One region of the Weizmannia sp. CD-2023 genome, then DNA from elsewhere that is predicted to be linked to it. Evidence: predicted binding sites of a transcription regulator. Region 1 holds the regulator's gene; the other holds the start of a gene.

What was found. The regulator Rex, encoded in region 1, represses fermentation and respiration genes when NADH is low (regulators of the CRP and FNR family bind a similar motif). The targets are predictions, from matches to a motif close to TTGTGAAATATTTCACAA.
Region 2: the regulator Rex is predicted to act here: its motif matches at 2,676-2,693, upstream of ric (iron-sulfur cluster repair di-iron protein).

What each region holds. Positions count from the first base shown of each region.
Region 1 is NZ_JARTJQ010000044.1:23,684-31,336, forward strand. It holds gene groL (chaperonin GroEL) at 1-337, opposite strand, end outside; gene groES (co-chaperone GroES) at 391-675, opposite strand; gene P9687_RS06345 (CPBP family intramembrane glutamic endopeptidase) at 1,044-1,772, shown strand; gene P9687_RS06350 (YdiK family protein) at 1,769-1,966, shown strand; gene tatC (twin-arginine translocase subunit TatC) at 2,003-2,767, opposite strand; gene P9687_RS06360 (redox-sensing transcriptional repressor Rex) at 2,918-3,601, opposite strand; gene P9687_RS06365 (ABC-F family ATP-binding cassette domain-containing protein) at 3,916-5,835, shown strand; gene tsaD (tRNA (adenosine(37)-N6)-threonylcarbamoyltransferase complex transferase subunit TsaD) at 6,139-7,155, opposite strand; gene rimI (ribosomal protein S18-alanine N-acetyltransferase) at 7,156-7,611, opposite strand; gene tsaB (tRNA (adenosine(37)-N6)-threonylcarbamoyltransferase complex dimerization subunit type 1 TsaB) at 7,614-7,653, opposite strand, start outside.
Region 2 is NZ_JARTJQ010000087.1:14,812-22,464, forward strand. It holds gene P9687_RS13405 (NADH-dependent flavin oxidoreductase) at 1-951, shown strand, start outside; gene P9687_RS13410 (YceI family protein) at 1,654-2,190, shown strand; gene ric (iron-sulfur cluster repair di-iron protein) at 2,752-3,456, shown strand; gene P9687_RS13420 (Crp/Fnr family transcriptional regulator) at 4,488-5,168, opposite strand; gene dctA (C4-dicarboxylate transporter DctA) at 5,473-6,741, opposite strand; gene P9687_RS13430 (glycerol-3-phosphate dehydrogenase/oxidase) at 7,012-7,653, opposite strand, start outside.

The DNA of each region.
Region 1 (7,653 bases):
CCGGGTTTGCACCTGCTGTTACGTTTTTCAGGCCTTCACGGATCATTGCCTGTGCCAGAACAGTTGCAGTGGTTGTACCGTCACCAGCTACATCGTTCGTTTTGCTGGCCACTTCGGAGACAAGTTTGGCACCCATGTTTTCAAACGCGTCTTCGAGTTCAATTTCTTTTGCGATCGTGACACCGTCATTTGTGATCAGCGGAGAACCGAATTTCTTTTCCAGAACGACGTTACGTCCTTTCGGGCCCAATGTCACTTTTACAGCATCTGCCAGTTTATCCACACCACGAAGCATACCGCGGCGGGCTTCTTCGCCGAATTTAATTTCTTTTGCCATTTATAAAACCTCCTCATGTCATATCGTTATTTCTATGTTTCAACAAGCCAGGCTTATTCCACAACCGCCAGAATATCGCTTTCACGAAGGATTAAGTATTCTTTTCCGTCATATTTCACTTCAGTGCCGGCATATTTCGAGAAGATGATGCGGTCGCCTACTGCTACATCGATGGCAACACGTTCACCGTTATCAAGGGTACGCCCGGAACCGACAGCCACAACTTTGCCTTCCTGTGGCTTTTCTTTTGCCGTGTCAGGCAGGACAATACCGCTTGCTGTTTTTTCTTCCGATTCAACTAATTCAATGACAACGCGATCACCCAGTGGTTTTAACACGTGAAACAACCTCCTTAATTCGTATTATGTAAAATTTTGTCCATTATTAGCACTCGCATAAGTTGAGTGCTAACACATTTATTATAATAAATAATTCCTTGCTTTTTTGCAAGTCTCTCATCCAACTTTTTTTATTTTTTTCGGGCCCTGCATCCTTTAAAGAGCCCCGTCAAAGGATGCCGGTTGCGCGCCTCCATTTCAGCCGCTTGCCCTTTTATAAGTATGCTTGATCACCATCCGGATATGCAACTGAAAAGGCTGGCTCTGCGCACGGCATTTGAACCCCGCCCGGTTCAATAGTACAATGAACATATTGGACGAATTTGCGATCCTTTAAACTTTGAACTGGCAAGAAAGGAAAAGAACGCGTGAAAAAAGAGTATGTGTATATTCTCGTGACGTACATCCTTATGCTGCTGTCCGGCGCCGTCGGGTATCCGTTGCTCTACTATGCCGGGGTGAACGTTTTCCACGAACCGGCAGACAGCATGCGGACATTGACGCCCCCGCTTTGGACCGTCATCAGCTTTATCATCGGGCTGATCATCGTCCTGTACTTTTTAAGAAAAGCCGCAAAGAAAGAAACAGACCGGACTGAACCGCTTCCGGCCGCGCCATCCGCCATATGGGCAATAGGCGGCGTCTTTCTTTGTTTCTTTGCCCAGACTGCAGCCGCGATCATTGAATCATTATTCGGTGCCCCGGCTGCCTCCAACAATACGCAGCAAATCATGGCGCTGATTGAAAGATTTCCGCTCGTCATCCTCATCAGCTCGATCGCAGGGCCGATTCTCGAGGAAATCGTTTTTCGGAAAATCATTTTCGGCACGCTGCGCAGGCGCTTTTCATTCCTTTTATCCGGTATTGTCAGCTCGGTTATTTTCGGACTCGCGCATACCGAACCGAGCCACTTGTTTTTATATTCCCTTTTAGGGCTGACGCTCGCTTATTTATACGAGAAAACAAACCGGATCACCGTTTCCATGTTTGCGCATGTTTCCATGAACACGATTGTGGTCGTGAGGCTGCTTTTGCACCCGTCCGTTCTGCAGACATCCGTACATGAAATTTACAGCTCAATTGGAGGACTTCTATGATGAGACCACTTTTTTCAGGGATTGTAAACTGCCTGCTCGGGGCTTTGTTCACTTATTTTGCCATTCAGCAGGTACAAGTGGGCGGCTGGGGCTTTTTTTCTTATTTACTGCTGTTGATTGCAACATTGGATCTGGGTTCCGGCATCAGGCTGATCTTTCTCCATTTCAAGCTGAAAAACTCAGTGAAAAAATAAAAGCCGTTTTCCGGCTCCGTCCGGAAAACGGCTTTCTTATTCAGAAGCAATCGTCTGTTCATCCATTGGCATTTCTTTTGCCGCTTTTTTGGCATTGCGGTACGCCATTTTCGAAATCAGTGTGCTTGCTTCATACAGCAAAACGAGTGGAACAAAGGTAATCAGCTGCGAAAACACGTCCGGCGGGGTGATGATGCCGGCAGCTGCAATCAAAGCAAGATACGCATATTTTCTTACCTTTTTCAACAGTCTCGGCGTAATGATGCCAAGCCGGGTCAGAAACAGGACCACGACCGGCATTTGGAACACAAAGCCAAACGGAAGCGTGATCTCTAGCAGAAACTGAATATACTCCCGGATCCCGATCACCGCACGAATGCCCATTTCATTTGACAAGCCCATCATAAACTTCACCATCAGCGGACAAAGCACGAAATAGGAAAAAGAAACGCCGGCTATAAAAAGCAAGATGGAAACAGGAATGTAACTTAATGTCAGTTTCTTTTCTTTCTCATACAGCCCCGGGCTTATAAACGCCCAAAGCTGGTACAAAATCACCGGCAGGGTCAATAGGCATGCGATCACAACCGAAACTTCCATAAAAACCTTAATAGGATCGGTTACCCTGAAGGCATTCATCGTGAACATGCCGGCATTTTTGGCATGCTGCAAATAACGTATAACAGGTTTTGCGGTAAAAAAGCCAACAACCAGGGCAAACAGAAAGAAAATGAGAACGGTAATTAACCGCTTTCTCAATTCCTGGATGTGTCCGGTAACCGGCATTTTTTTCGTATTCATCGCCGTTCCCCTTTAAGTGCCGGCGTTGAATCCGCCCTTTTCCCTTTGCACGCCACAGCCAAATCCGGCCATTGCCATTTGCGCCTGCATTCCGTTTTCAATCGGGCCACCCCCTGTACCCACTATGATAACGGAAAAAAAGCTTTTTGGCTATGGCTTCGCAACCGGCTCTTTTGTTTCTTTCAAATTTTCTTCATCATTTGAATAATGTTTTAAAAAGTAGATCAGTGCCTGCAGTTCCACGGCCAGGTCAATATGATGGACGCGGATATCCGGCGGCACGTTCAGCCGGGCAGGTGTAAAGTTTAAAACGCCTTTTACATTTGTACTGGCAAGCTCGTCTGTCACTGCCTGGGCACTGGAAGCGGGGACCGTCAAAATCACAACCGTCACATCTTCCGCGCAAAGCCGTTCTCTTAATTCGTCCATGCTGTAAACAGGCACATTGCCAACATGGCTCCCCACCTTCCCGGGGTCATTGTCAAATGCCATCACAATCCGTGCGCTGTTATTCTTCGAAAAATTGTAATTCAAAAGGGCTGTACCGAGGTTCCCAACGCCAACCAGCGCTACATCTGTGATCTCATCCTGGTTCAGCGTCTTGCCGAAAAAAGACAATAAATATTTTACATTATAACCATAACCTTTTTTTCCAAGTGCCCCGAAGTAGGAAAAATCCCTGCGTATCGTAGCGGAGTCGACTTTCACCGCTTCACTCAGTTCCGCCGAGGATACCCTTTGCTTGCCAAGTGTATATAAATTTCTCAGGTACCGGTAATATAATGGAAGCCGTTTTGCAGTGGCTTGCGGTATTTTTACTGATTCATCCTTCATGTGAAATCCCCCAAGTTGAAAGCTTAAGTTTTTTGTGCTGTTGGTTCCAATCGTGCGTCCATTCCAGAATGGCAGCGCTGCCATTCTTCATTATAATATTACTCCTATCTGAGCAAAGAAAAAATATGTTTTAAAAAAATGCCTGCATGCGCCTTTTTCTCTCTCCAACTATGTTAAATATATCACAAGTAAGCATTTTTTTCATGGGTTTTTACGAATTTATGTGAAAAGTTTTTTGACAAATTCCGATCACGCCGGTTGAGTTGCAGTTCGCCTTCCTGTACACTTACAATGGTATAGAGGTGAACATAAAGATGATGTTGCTGCAAGTTCAACAAGTCACAAAATATTATGGCGCTGAACTTATTTTATCGGATATAAAATTAGAAATTCAAACAAAAGACCGGATTGCCTTGGTCGGGAGAAACGGGGCCGGCAAATCGACCCTCCTGAAAATCATCGCCGGCCAGCTTTCTTATGATGAAGGTTCCATCATTATGCCGAATGGTGTCGAAATCGGTTATCTCGCCCAAAATACCGGACTCGAATCGGATCTGTCCATTTGGGACGAAATGATGTCGGTTTTTAAAAATTTGCTGGATATGGAAAAACAGCTTCGCGAATACGAACAAAAAATGGCCGACCCTAAGATTTATAACCGCCCGGCGGAGTATGAAAAAGTGCTGCATGCTTATGATACTTTGCAGACACGTTTTAAAGATGAAGGCGGATATCAGATCGAAGCGGATATCCGGTCAGTTCTGCATGGCTTCCGTTTTGACCAGTACGACTACAACACCCCGATCCGGACATTAAGCGGCGGGCAAAAAACACGCCTTGCATTGGCGAAATTGCTGCTCACAAAGCCGGACATCCTCATTTTGGATGAGCCGACAAACCATCTCGATATCGAAACGCTCACCTGGCTGGAGCAATATTTACAAGGCTATGAAGGCGCCATTCTGATCGTGTCCCATGACCGTTATTTTCTGGATAAAGTCGTCAACCAGGTCTATGAAATTTCAAGGCATTCCATTAAAAAATACCACGGCAACTACAGCCGGTATCTGGAACAAAAAGCCGCCCAGTACGAGCGAGAGGTCAAACAATATGAAAAGCAGCAGGAAGAAGTTGCGAAATTGCAGGCATTCATCCAAAAAAACATTGCCCGTGCCACCACGACAAAGCGGGCGCAAAGTAGGAGGAAACAACTGGAAAAAATGGAATTGATGGACAAGCCGCTTGGCGATGAAAAATCTGCCCGGTTTTCGTTTGAAATTGCCAAACAAAGCGGGAACGAAGTCCTTCATGTCCGGGATGCTGCCATCGGCTACGACGGGGAGCCGGTTGCCAAAAACATCCATCTTTCAGTCAAAAAACAAGACAGTGTTGCCCTTGTCGGCCCGAACGGCATCGGCAAGTCAACGCTTTTGAAATCGATTATCCGGAGAATCCCGCTGATATCCGGCACGATCGAATATGGCTCCAACGTTATGACCGGCTATTACGATCAAGAACTGGCCGACTTATCTTCCAATAAAACGGTCCTCCGGGAATTATGGGATACATACCCGCTGAAAACAGAAAAAGAAATCCGCACGGCACTCGGGAATTTTCTTTTTTCCGGCGATGACGTTTTAAAAACCGTCTCATCCTTAAGCGGCGGCGAAAAAGCCCGGCTTGCCCTCGCCAAATTGATGCTGGAAAAGGCGAACTTTCTAATTTTAGATGAACCGACAAACCACCTTGATTTGGACAGTAAAGAAGTACTGGAAAATGCGCTCATCGATTACCCGGGAACGATTTTGTTCATTTCCCACGACCGCTATTTCATTAACCGGATTGCCACAAAAGTGGTGGAGCTCTCGCCGGAGGGAACCCGTGAATTTCTCGGCGACTATGATTATTATGTGCAAAAAAAAGAAGAAATGCTGGAAATTGCACGCCTGGAAAACACGAAACAAGAAAAGGTTAAAGCGGAACAGCCGGCGAAAAACAACTACCGGCAGGATAAAGAAGCAAAAAAACGCGAGCGGCAAAAAAAGCGGAGGATTGAAGAAATTGAAACAAGAATTGAAACGTTGGAAACAGAAATTCATGACCGGGAAGAAAAAATGGCCGACCCGGAAATCTTTCAGGACCATATTAAAATCCGCGAGCTGACAGAAGAACTGGAGCAACGGAAATTGGAGCTGGACGCGCTGATGGAAGAATGGGCAGAACTGGCGGAGTAATGTTTGGACCTGTGTGGAAATTTTCTGCACAGGTTTTTATTTTGGCATCTCGCGCCATGCACAGATTTATGCACAGGCGGTATATTGATTTCTTGCTTTCCAAAACGTTTTTCCACAAAATCCACAATTATCAACAGATTTATCCACAATACCCACAACCTGTCCGGAAAAAATTTTAAAAGTTTTACACAAGTCCAATCATTTATCAACAACTTTTCCACAGATTGTGCACAATTCCCCTGCATATCTCCAAAAAAACCGGTGTATGGACGATTCCCATACACCGGTTTTTCACAACCCTGTTTAAAAGTTTTCAATGTCCAGCCCGGGATAAGCATTTAAGTCAAGGGAGCTTCTTTTTCCCTTTTCAAAAAGCACCGTCCCGCATGCGGCAATCATCGCCGCATTGTCTGTGCATAACTGGATCGGCGGGATGCGCAACGCCACTTCAGGGAGATCCCGGAATGCTTCTGAAAGGGCAGCGCGCAATCCTTTGTTCGCGGCAACACCGCCGGCGACCAGCACTTCTTTGACGCCAAACGCTTTTACCGCCTCCACGGTTTTACCGACCAATACATCAATCACACTTTGCTGGAAGCTTGCGGCCATATCTTCAGGCCGGATGCTTTCCCCGCGCTGCGCGGCATTATGGAGGGTGTTAATGACGGCTGATTTGAGCCCGCTGAAACTGAAATCATAAGTCCCTTCCAGCCAGGATCGCGGCAAATCAACATTTGGCTTTCCTTCATGGGCAAGCCGGTCAATCTGCGGACCGCCCGGATAAGGAAGGTTCAACGTTCGTGCTACTTTGTCATAAGCTTCCCCTGCCGCATCATCTCTCGTTTCGCCGATTACTTCAAACTCGGCATGGCCCTTCATCAGCACAAGCTCCGTATGACCGCCTGAAACGACAAGCGCAAGCAGCGGAAACTTCATTTCATGCCCGATCCGGTTCGCATAAATATGGCCGGCAATATGATGGACACCGACAAGTGGAATCTGATGCGCGAAACTGAGCGCCTTTGCGGCATTGACGCCAACAAGCAACGCGCCCACAAGCCCGGGCCCTTCTGTCACGGCGATCGCATCCAGGTCTTTAAAAGCCGCGTCTGCCTGCTGCATCGCTTCCTCAATGACAATGGTAATTTGCTCGACATGGTGGCGGGATGCAAGCTCTGGCACCACCCCGCCGAACCGTTTGTGGCTTTCAATCTGGGAAGCGACCACATTGGAAACAATTTCCGTCCCGTTTTTAATGACAGCTGCAGCCGTTTCATCGCAGCTCGTTTCTATGCCTAATACCAACAAATCTTTTTCCATTTATAAATTCACCCACATCACAATTGCGTCTTCATAATTATCCGTGTAATAGCCTTTCCGGATGCCGCCTTCCCGAAATCCGAGCTTCCTGTATAAGGAGCGCGCAATCATATTGCTGACGCGTACCTCCAGGCTGAGCGTTTTGGCATGGTTCAATGCGGCGTAAGCCATCACATTTTTTAACAGCGTCTCTCCCAGTTTCCGGCCTCGGTACTCCGGGAGCACCGCAAGATTGGTCACATGCGCCTCATCGACAATGACCCACACGCCGCAATAACCGATAACCTTTTCATTCTCGACAAGCACAAGATACATGGCAAAATGATTATGAACCAGTTCGTTGTAAAATGCTTCACGTGTCCACGGCATTGTAAAAGAATGCATCTCCACATTGTAAATTCCGTCCAAATCTGCAAGCGTGGCTTTTCGCAGCGTTATTTTCCCCGTTTTTTCCATTTTTAGTGACTCTCCCGTTTATGCTTTTCAAGCCATTTGGCT
Region 2 (7,653 bases), on a different contig from region 1:
GTCGTGACGGCATGTGCCAATGTTACGGAAAACGGCAAAGCGTTTACCGGGCAACCTGGCGCGCATACAGACGAAATGGTTGAGAGCATGAAAAAACTAGCACAAACGATTCAGCAAAACGGTGCAAAAGCGGTTGTGCAAATCCACCATGGTGGCCGCGAATGCCCGGCTGAACTCGTGCCGGGCGGGGATGTTGTGAGCGCAAGTGAAACAGATTCGTCAGACGGCAGCGTCCATGCACGCGCGTTGACGGGAGAAGAAACCGCTGAAATTGTGAAAGCATTCGGCGAAGCAACACGCCGCGTGATCGAAGCTGGTTTTGATGGCGTTGAAATTCACGGCGCAAACGGCTATCTGATTCAGCAATTTTTCTCCCCTTATACGAACCGGCGTGAAGACGAGTGGGGCGGCAGTCTGGAAAAACGGCTTGCATTCCCGCTTGCTGTCGTCGATGCTGTGAAAAAAACGGTGACGGAATATGCGGACCGGCCGTTTTTAGTCGGATACCGCTTATCCCCGGAAGAACCGTACGAACCGGGGATTACGATGGATGACACGTTCGCGCTTTTGGATGCGCTGATGGAAAAAGAGCTCGACTATGTGCATATTTCCCTGCAGCACTTCTGGTCTAAAGCCCGCCGCGGCGGTGAACCCGGCCGTCCGCGCATGGAACAGATCGTGGAACATGTCGCAGGCCGCGTGCCTTTGATCGGCGTCGGCTCCCTGCACACAGGAGACGAGGTTTTGAAGGCAATGGAAACCGATGTACCGCTTATTGCCCTCGGCCGTGAGCTTGTCATGGAGCCGCATTGGGTGGAAAAAATTAAAGCCGGCCAGGAGGATGCAATTCAAACCGCGTTAAGAAAAGACGACCGCGAACGGCTCGTTATTCCGGAACCGCTGTGGAAGATGATCATCTCAACGCCGGGCTGGTTCCCGTTTGCAGAATGACATCTGCATGTTGCACGGCATTGTCAAAGAATGAATGGCTGCGCTTGCGAGGCTCGGTTGATACACGAATTGAAGTTTACGTAATGGCCAAGGAATGAATGGCTTTGCCGCGAAGCTCGGTTGGCGATCGAATTGAGCATACGCAATTGTCAAGAAATGAATGGCTTTGCCGCGGAGCTCGGTTGGCGATCGAATTGAAGCATATGTAATGACCAAGGAATGAATGGCTGCGCCGCGAAGCTCGGTTGACAACTGAATTGAAGCATATGTAATGGTCAAGGAATGAATGGCTGCACCTGTCCAATCTGGCCTAGAGCTAAAGCCGGAGTATATAGATGCGATGGAATGGGCATCATTATATATAAGTTGGCATGCAATTTTTGGGCTGGGATTACCTGCCTTCTCCAGTTATTGACTGGCACGCATTGATGCGGGTTTTCAGCACGCGGCTTTTGCGCGACTTACGGCGTACCCGGATTGGTTCCCGCAAACACCGTTAACATGCAGGATTCTGCCTGGTGTAAGAACCACTATACTGCGAAAGAAAGTGCAAAAACACTGTTAACATGCAGGGTTCTGCCTACCTGCAGATTTAGAAACCGAACCCTTTTAAAAAAATGGGTTCGGTTTTCTTGACTTTTTTCACTTACAATATTAAACTAAGTTACGAAAAGTAAGTTTTAAAAACAGGAGGAATTTAGGATGACAAAAACAAAATGGGCAGTTGACTATGCACATAGCACCATTGATTTCACAGTAAAACATATGATGATTTCAAAAGTAAAAGGGTCTTTTCAAAAATTCGAAGCCGAAATCGAAGCTGATCCCCAAGATTTAACGGATGCAAAAGTTTCTTTTATTGTTGATGCCAGCAGCATTCATACGAAAAATGATGACCGCGATAATCATCTTCGTTCTGCAGATTTCTTAGATGTTGAACAATATCCGAATATTACATTTGTTTCCAAGTCGGTTACAAAGGCAGGGGACAATGATTATAACGTTACCGGTGATTTAACGATTCATGGCGTGACAAAAGAAGAAACATTTAAAGTCACATTTGAAGGGATTTCGAAAAACCCGATGAGCGGCGCGGAAACAGCCGGCTTTAGTGCAGAAGGGACCGTAAAACGGAGCAATTACGGCCTTACTTGGAACGCAGCCCTTGAAACAGGCGGTGTCCTCGTTGGCGATGAAATCAAATTTACGGTGGAATTAGAAGCAAGCAAAGCGGAATAATTGCGGAGGCGCCAATTTAGATTGGCGCTTTTTTCTTTGGGCAGATCATGCTTCTTATGGCCAAGGTTTTGGGATGCTTTTTTTCTATATAAATAACATAGCCGGACTCTAGGTGAAGAAAGGACTTCATTTTTGCGTGCTTCCTTAACATAGACGCGCCCTATGTGAAGAAAGGAAGTCTTTTTTTTGTGTTTCCTTAACGTAGACGGGTTCTAGGTGAAGGAAGGCCGTCTTTTTTTCACGCTTCCTTAACATAGACGCACTCTAGGTGAAGGAAGACCGTCTTTTTTCCGCGCTTCCTTAACATAGACGCACTCTAGGTGAAGGAAGACCTTCGTTTTTCCACGCTTCCTTAACATAGACGCACTCTATGTGAAGAAAGGCTTTCTTTTTTCCACGCTTCCTTAATGTAAACGCACTCTATATGAAGGAAGGCCTTCGTTTTTTCGCGCTTCCTTAACATAAATAAGAACTTTCCTCAATTGCTGTGATGTGCATCACAAATAAGCAGGTGCTGATGGTTTATGATGAAGGCAGCAATGAAATGGAGGAGTGAATTCGATGGAACGTTTTACAACGAGCCAGACTGTCGGGGAAATCGTAACCTTATTCCCAAAAGCGGCGGATCTGTTTAAAGCAAATCGTATCGATTTTTGTTGCGGCGGCAATGTGTCTGTGAAAGAAGCTGCGGAAAAGCGCAACCTATCAGCAGATGAACTACTTGATGCTATTTGCAACCTTTATGGCCAATATGCCGGAAAAGGCACTGAGCAAAATTGGAATGAAGCGGGCTATACGGAAATTGTCAACTATATTCAGGCCACCCATCACGCGTTTTTGCGCGAGGAACTGCCAAACTTGAGCCCGTATGTAACAAAAGTGATGCGTGTCCACGGCGGCAACCACCCGCATCTCATCGAAGTGCATAAACTGTTTAACCAATTAAAAACAGAACTGCTGGAGCATACTGAAAAAGAAGATACCGAACAATTCCCGGCCATTCGTGCATACGAAAGCCTTCCAACTGCCGCTAACCTGAAAGCCGCGACAGCCGGTTTGACCGATCTTGAAACAGAACATGCTGCTGTCGGGGAAATTTTGCACCGGCTCCGCGAAATTACGAATGACTATACGTTGCCGGAAGGGGCATGCCGTACATTCCAGCTCGTATACCACCGCCTTGAAAATTTTGAAAATGATACATTCCAGCACATTCACCTGGAGAATAATATTCTATTTAAGCGGTTGCTCGAAGAAGCCGTTTGACTTTTAAAAGGCTGTCCTCCCAGGCAGCCTTTTAAAAAGGGGCGGTTTGCTTTTTATTTTTCTTTCCTGGCCCCGGGGAAAGACAACTCGTTGCGCGTGCGTTCCTCTTTTGTCGTTTTGAGACCTCCAAAAGAACAGTTTGCTCGGATTCCAGCTCTCTTTTGTCTTTTTGAACCCCCCAAAAGGACAATTTGCCCCGGGTCCGGCTTTCTTTTGTCTTTTTGAAACCTCCAAAAGGACAGTTTGCCCGGATTCCAGCTCTCTTTTGTCTTTTTGAGACCTTCAAAAGGACAATTTGTACGGATCCCAGCTCTCTTTTGTCTTTTTGAGACCTTCAAAAGGACAATTTGCCCCGGGTCCGGCTTTCTTTTGTCTTTTTGAGACCTCCAAAAGGACAATTTGCTCGGATTCCAGCTCTCTTTTGTCTTTTTGAATCCCCCAAAAAGACAATTTGCCCGGATCCCAGCTTTCTTTTGTCTTTTTGAGACCTCCAAAAGGACAATTCACCCCGGGTCCGGCTTTCTTTTGTCTTTTTGAATCCCCCAAAAGGACAATTTGCTCGGATTCCAGCTCTCTTTTGTCTTTCATAACTCCGATGAAAGACATTTTGCTGCGTGGGCAACCCCCTTTTGTCTTTCATCACCTTGATGAAAGACAATTCGCTGCGCGGGCACTTCACTTTTGTCTTTCATAGCTCTGATGAAGAACATTTCACTGCCCGGACGCCCCTCTTTTGTCCTTCATCACCCCAATGAAAGACATTTCGCTGCCTGGACGCCTCTCTTTTGTCCTTCATCACCCCGATGAAAGACATTTCGCTGCCCGAACGCCTCTCTTTTGTCCTTCATCACCCCGATGAAAGACATTTCGCTGACCCGGGCGCTCCTCTTTTGTCCTTCATCACCTCGATGAAAGACATTTCGCTGCACGGGCACTTTACTTTTGTCCTTCATCACCCCGATGAAAGACATTTCGCTCCCACGACGCCCCCTTGTCTTTCTTTGCTTTAATTCTTACCGGCGGGAAAATCTTTATACCCTGAGCAGTTCCTCCGTCAGTTTTTCCTGGTGAATGAGGTATGTGCCTTTTTCCTGCGGGAGGATGAGGTTTTTTTCTTTAAGCTGGCGGATCGTGCGGCTGACCGTTTCACGGGTGACGCCGATCATGTTGGCGAGGTCGGAGTTGTTGAGCGGGGTTTTCACGAGGACAAACCCGTCTTTTTCCTGAACGCCATGTGTGCGGGTGAGGCGCAGAAAAAGTTTGACTACTTGCTCGTAAGCGTTGTTTAAAATCTGGGCTTCGAGCCGGTCCTGCAAGTCAAGGATTTCATCACTCATCACACCGTATAAAGTCATGGTCAGCTGCGGATTGTTGAGCAACACGTTTTCAAAATCAGTAATCCGGATCGCAACGAGATTCGTGTCTACAACCGCCATCGCATTCGCCGGGTAGCTTATTTTACGGAAAAAACCAACATGCGGGAACATGTCGCCATCGCGAAGCAGTGTGACAACTTGCTCTTTGCCGTTCGCATCGGTGCGGTAAATTTTCACTTCCCCGCTTTCAATAAAATAAACGGCTTCCTGCGGGTCCCCCTGGAAAAAAATATGCGCATCCTTTTCTGCATGCTTTTTAACAGATATATCGGCGATCACAGCCAGATCCGCGTCCCCGAGTCCTTTAAAAAGCGGCATTTTACGCAGGTTTTCCAAAGCGCTCACTTCCCTTCTTCAATAAAGTGCAATTATCCCTCAATTACTCGGTATTCTCCAAATTTCATAGATATCATTACGTAGCTGCAGGCGGCCTGCTGGACAAATCCCTCAACACACCCTATTGTACACAAAAATAAGCACACCGCCCAAAGTCAAAGTCAATGTTAAAAAAATAAGAGTGTCCCCCCTCGGAACGCCTCTTATCCTTCCTTCAATAAAGTGCAACTATCTCTCAATTACCCCGCGTATTCTCCAAAGCCAATGTTAAAAAAGAAGAGGGCCCCAATCGGAGCGCCTCTTATTAAGAAGGAATCGATTCTGTAGGATGGGCAGCCGTTTCCAGTGCTTCATTTTTGTCAAATTCTTTTTCCGTTTTGGAGATGACGACCGTCGCGACGGCATTCCCGATAATATTTGTGAGCGCGCGTGATTCAGACATGAACCGGTCCACGCCGATCAACAGCGCAATCCCTGCAACCGGGATAACCGGGAACGCAGACAAAGTCGCAGCAAGGGTAATGAAACCGGAACCGGTCACGCCGGCCGCCCCTTTCGATGTCAGCATTAAAATCAGCAGCAGCATAATTTGGTGCCCGATCGTCAGGTGCACATTATACGCCTGCGCAATGAAAATGGATGCCATCGACAAATAGATGGCGGTGCCGTCAAGGTTAAACGAGTATCCGGTTGGAACGACAAGGCCGACAACGGATTTTGAGCAACCAAAGTTTTCGAGTTTTCTCATCAGGGAAGGCATCGCCGATTCCGATGAAGAAGTCCCGAGCACGAGTAAAAGTTCTTCCTTTATATAAGCGATGAACTTGAAAATGTTGAAACCGAACGCTTTTGCAATCCCACCGAGGACAAGCACGATAAAAATGATCATTGTCAGGTAGACAGACCCCATTAATTCGCCGAGATTGATCAGCGAGCTTGCGCCAAACTGGCCGACTGTATAGGCCATTGCCCCGAATGCAGCGATCGGTGACACTTTCATGACAATACCGACAATTTTAAAGAAAACTTCCGTCATATCTTCAAAAAAGCGGATAACCGGTTTTGCCCTCTCCCCGAGGGATGCGGCAGCAACCCCGAACAGTACCGCAAAAAATAAAATTGGTAAAAGATCTCCCTTGACAAAAGCCCCGGCGATGCTTTCCGGAATAATGCCGGAAATAAAACCGATGAAACCGTGTTCGCTGTCTTTTGCCTGCGTGACGAATTGTGAAACCTGGCTTGTTTTCGCATGGCTTGTATCTATGCCATGGCCGGGCTGGATCAAATTCACGATAATCAGACCGATGGCGAGCGCAACCGTGCTGACGACTTCAAAATAGATAAGCGCCTTGCCGCCGATCCGACCGACTTTTTTCAAATCTCCCATGCCGCCGATCCCGATAATGACCGTAAAGAAGATAATCGGCGGGACGAGCATTTTGATCAGTTTAATAAACCATTGCGCGAGAATATTCAGTTCCGCGCCGAATTTAGGTGAAACAAGCCCTACAATAATCCCCAGAATGATGCCGATAATGACTTGTACTGTAAGATTCCGAAAGTTGATCCTCATTTGTCATCCCCTCTGTTTGCGCTTACATTTTAGTGTCACGAACTATATTTCTATTATAGTACAGGTTTATCCTGTTTTCACTATTTTTATATTAAAAAAATTTTGCTTTTAAAAAATATCGGTGCAAGCAAAGCGCAAAAAAGCAGCGGAACAGTGCCCGCTGCCTTTTTCCAGCTGTCTTTGCAAGAACGCTGAGACGTATGCTTCCAATATGAATAGTCAACCAATCCTTTTTCGCAACCAGGGTCTGTGCTCTTTCCCGGAACAAGTTTACACTTCCGGGACCGCTTCCCGCAATGCTTCTTCCAATTCTTTCCTGTACGCCTGTTCTGTCTCTTCATCCCAGGAAAATTCAGCGGCCATCCATGTTATAACCGGCTCTTTCCATTTGCGGACCCAGTTGATATCGAAGAAAAGGGCACCGGTACGGCGAATGAAGAAATCGACCGGTTTTACCACCATTTCTTGTTCCACTGCATATTTCAATACGGCGTACACTTCTCGCGGTAGCGGATAGTCGTCTTTCCAGCTTTTCGCATATGCATATACGTGATCCGCGTTCGTGCCGTATTTTTCCGCAATCGCCCGGCTTGCTTCCGCAGACAGGCCGCTTGCTTCGCCTTCTTTTGTTTTTGCTTTGACAAACGCCGGCAAATTTTCAGAGCCGCCCACATCACCGCCGGAAATCGGCAAGTGCTTCGTTTGGCACGGCTGAAAATTGCCGCCAAGCCTGCGTGCTACAAGATCTACAACCGTTTCCGCCATTTTCCGGTAACCGGTCAGTTTGCCGCCTGCGATTGTCACGAGGCCGCTGTCGGATTCCCAAATTTCATCTTTACGCGAAATTTCGGAGGCGTCTTTTCCTTCTTCGTAAATCAATGGACGGACGCCGGCCCAGCTTGATTCGACATC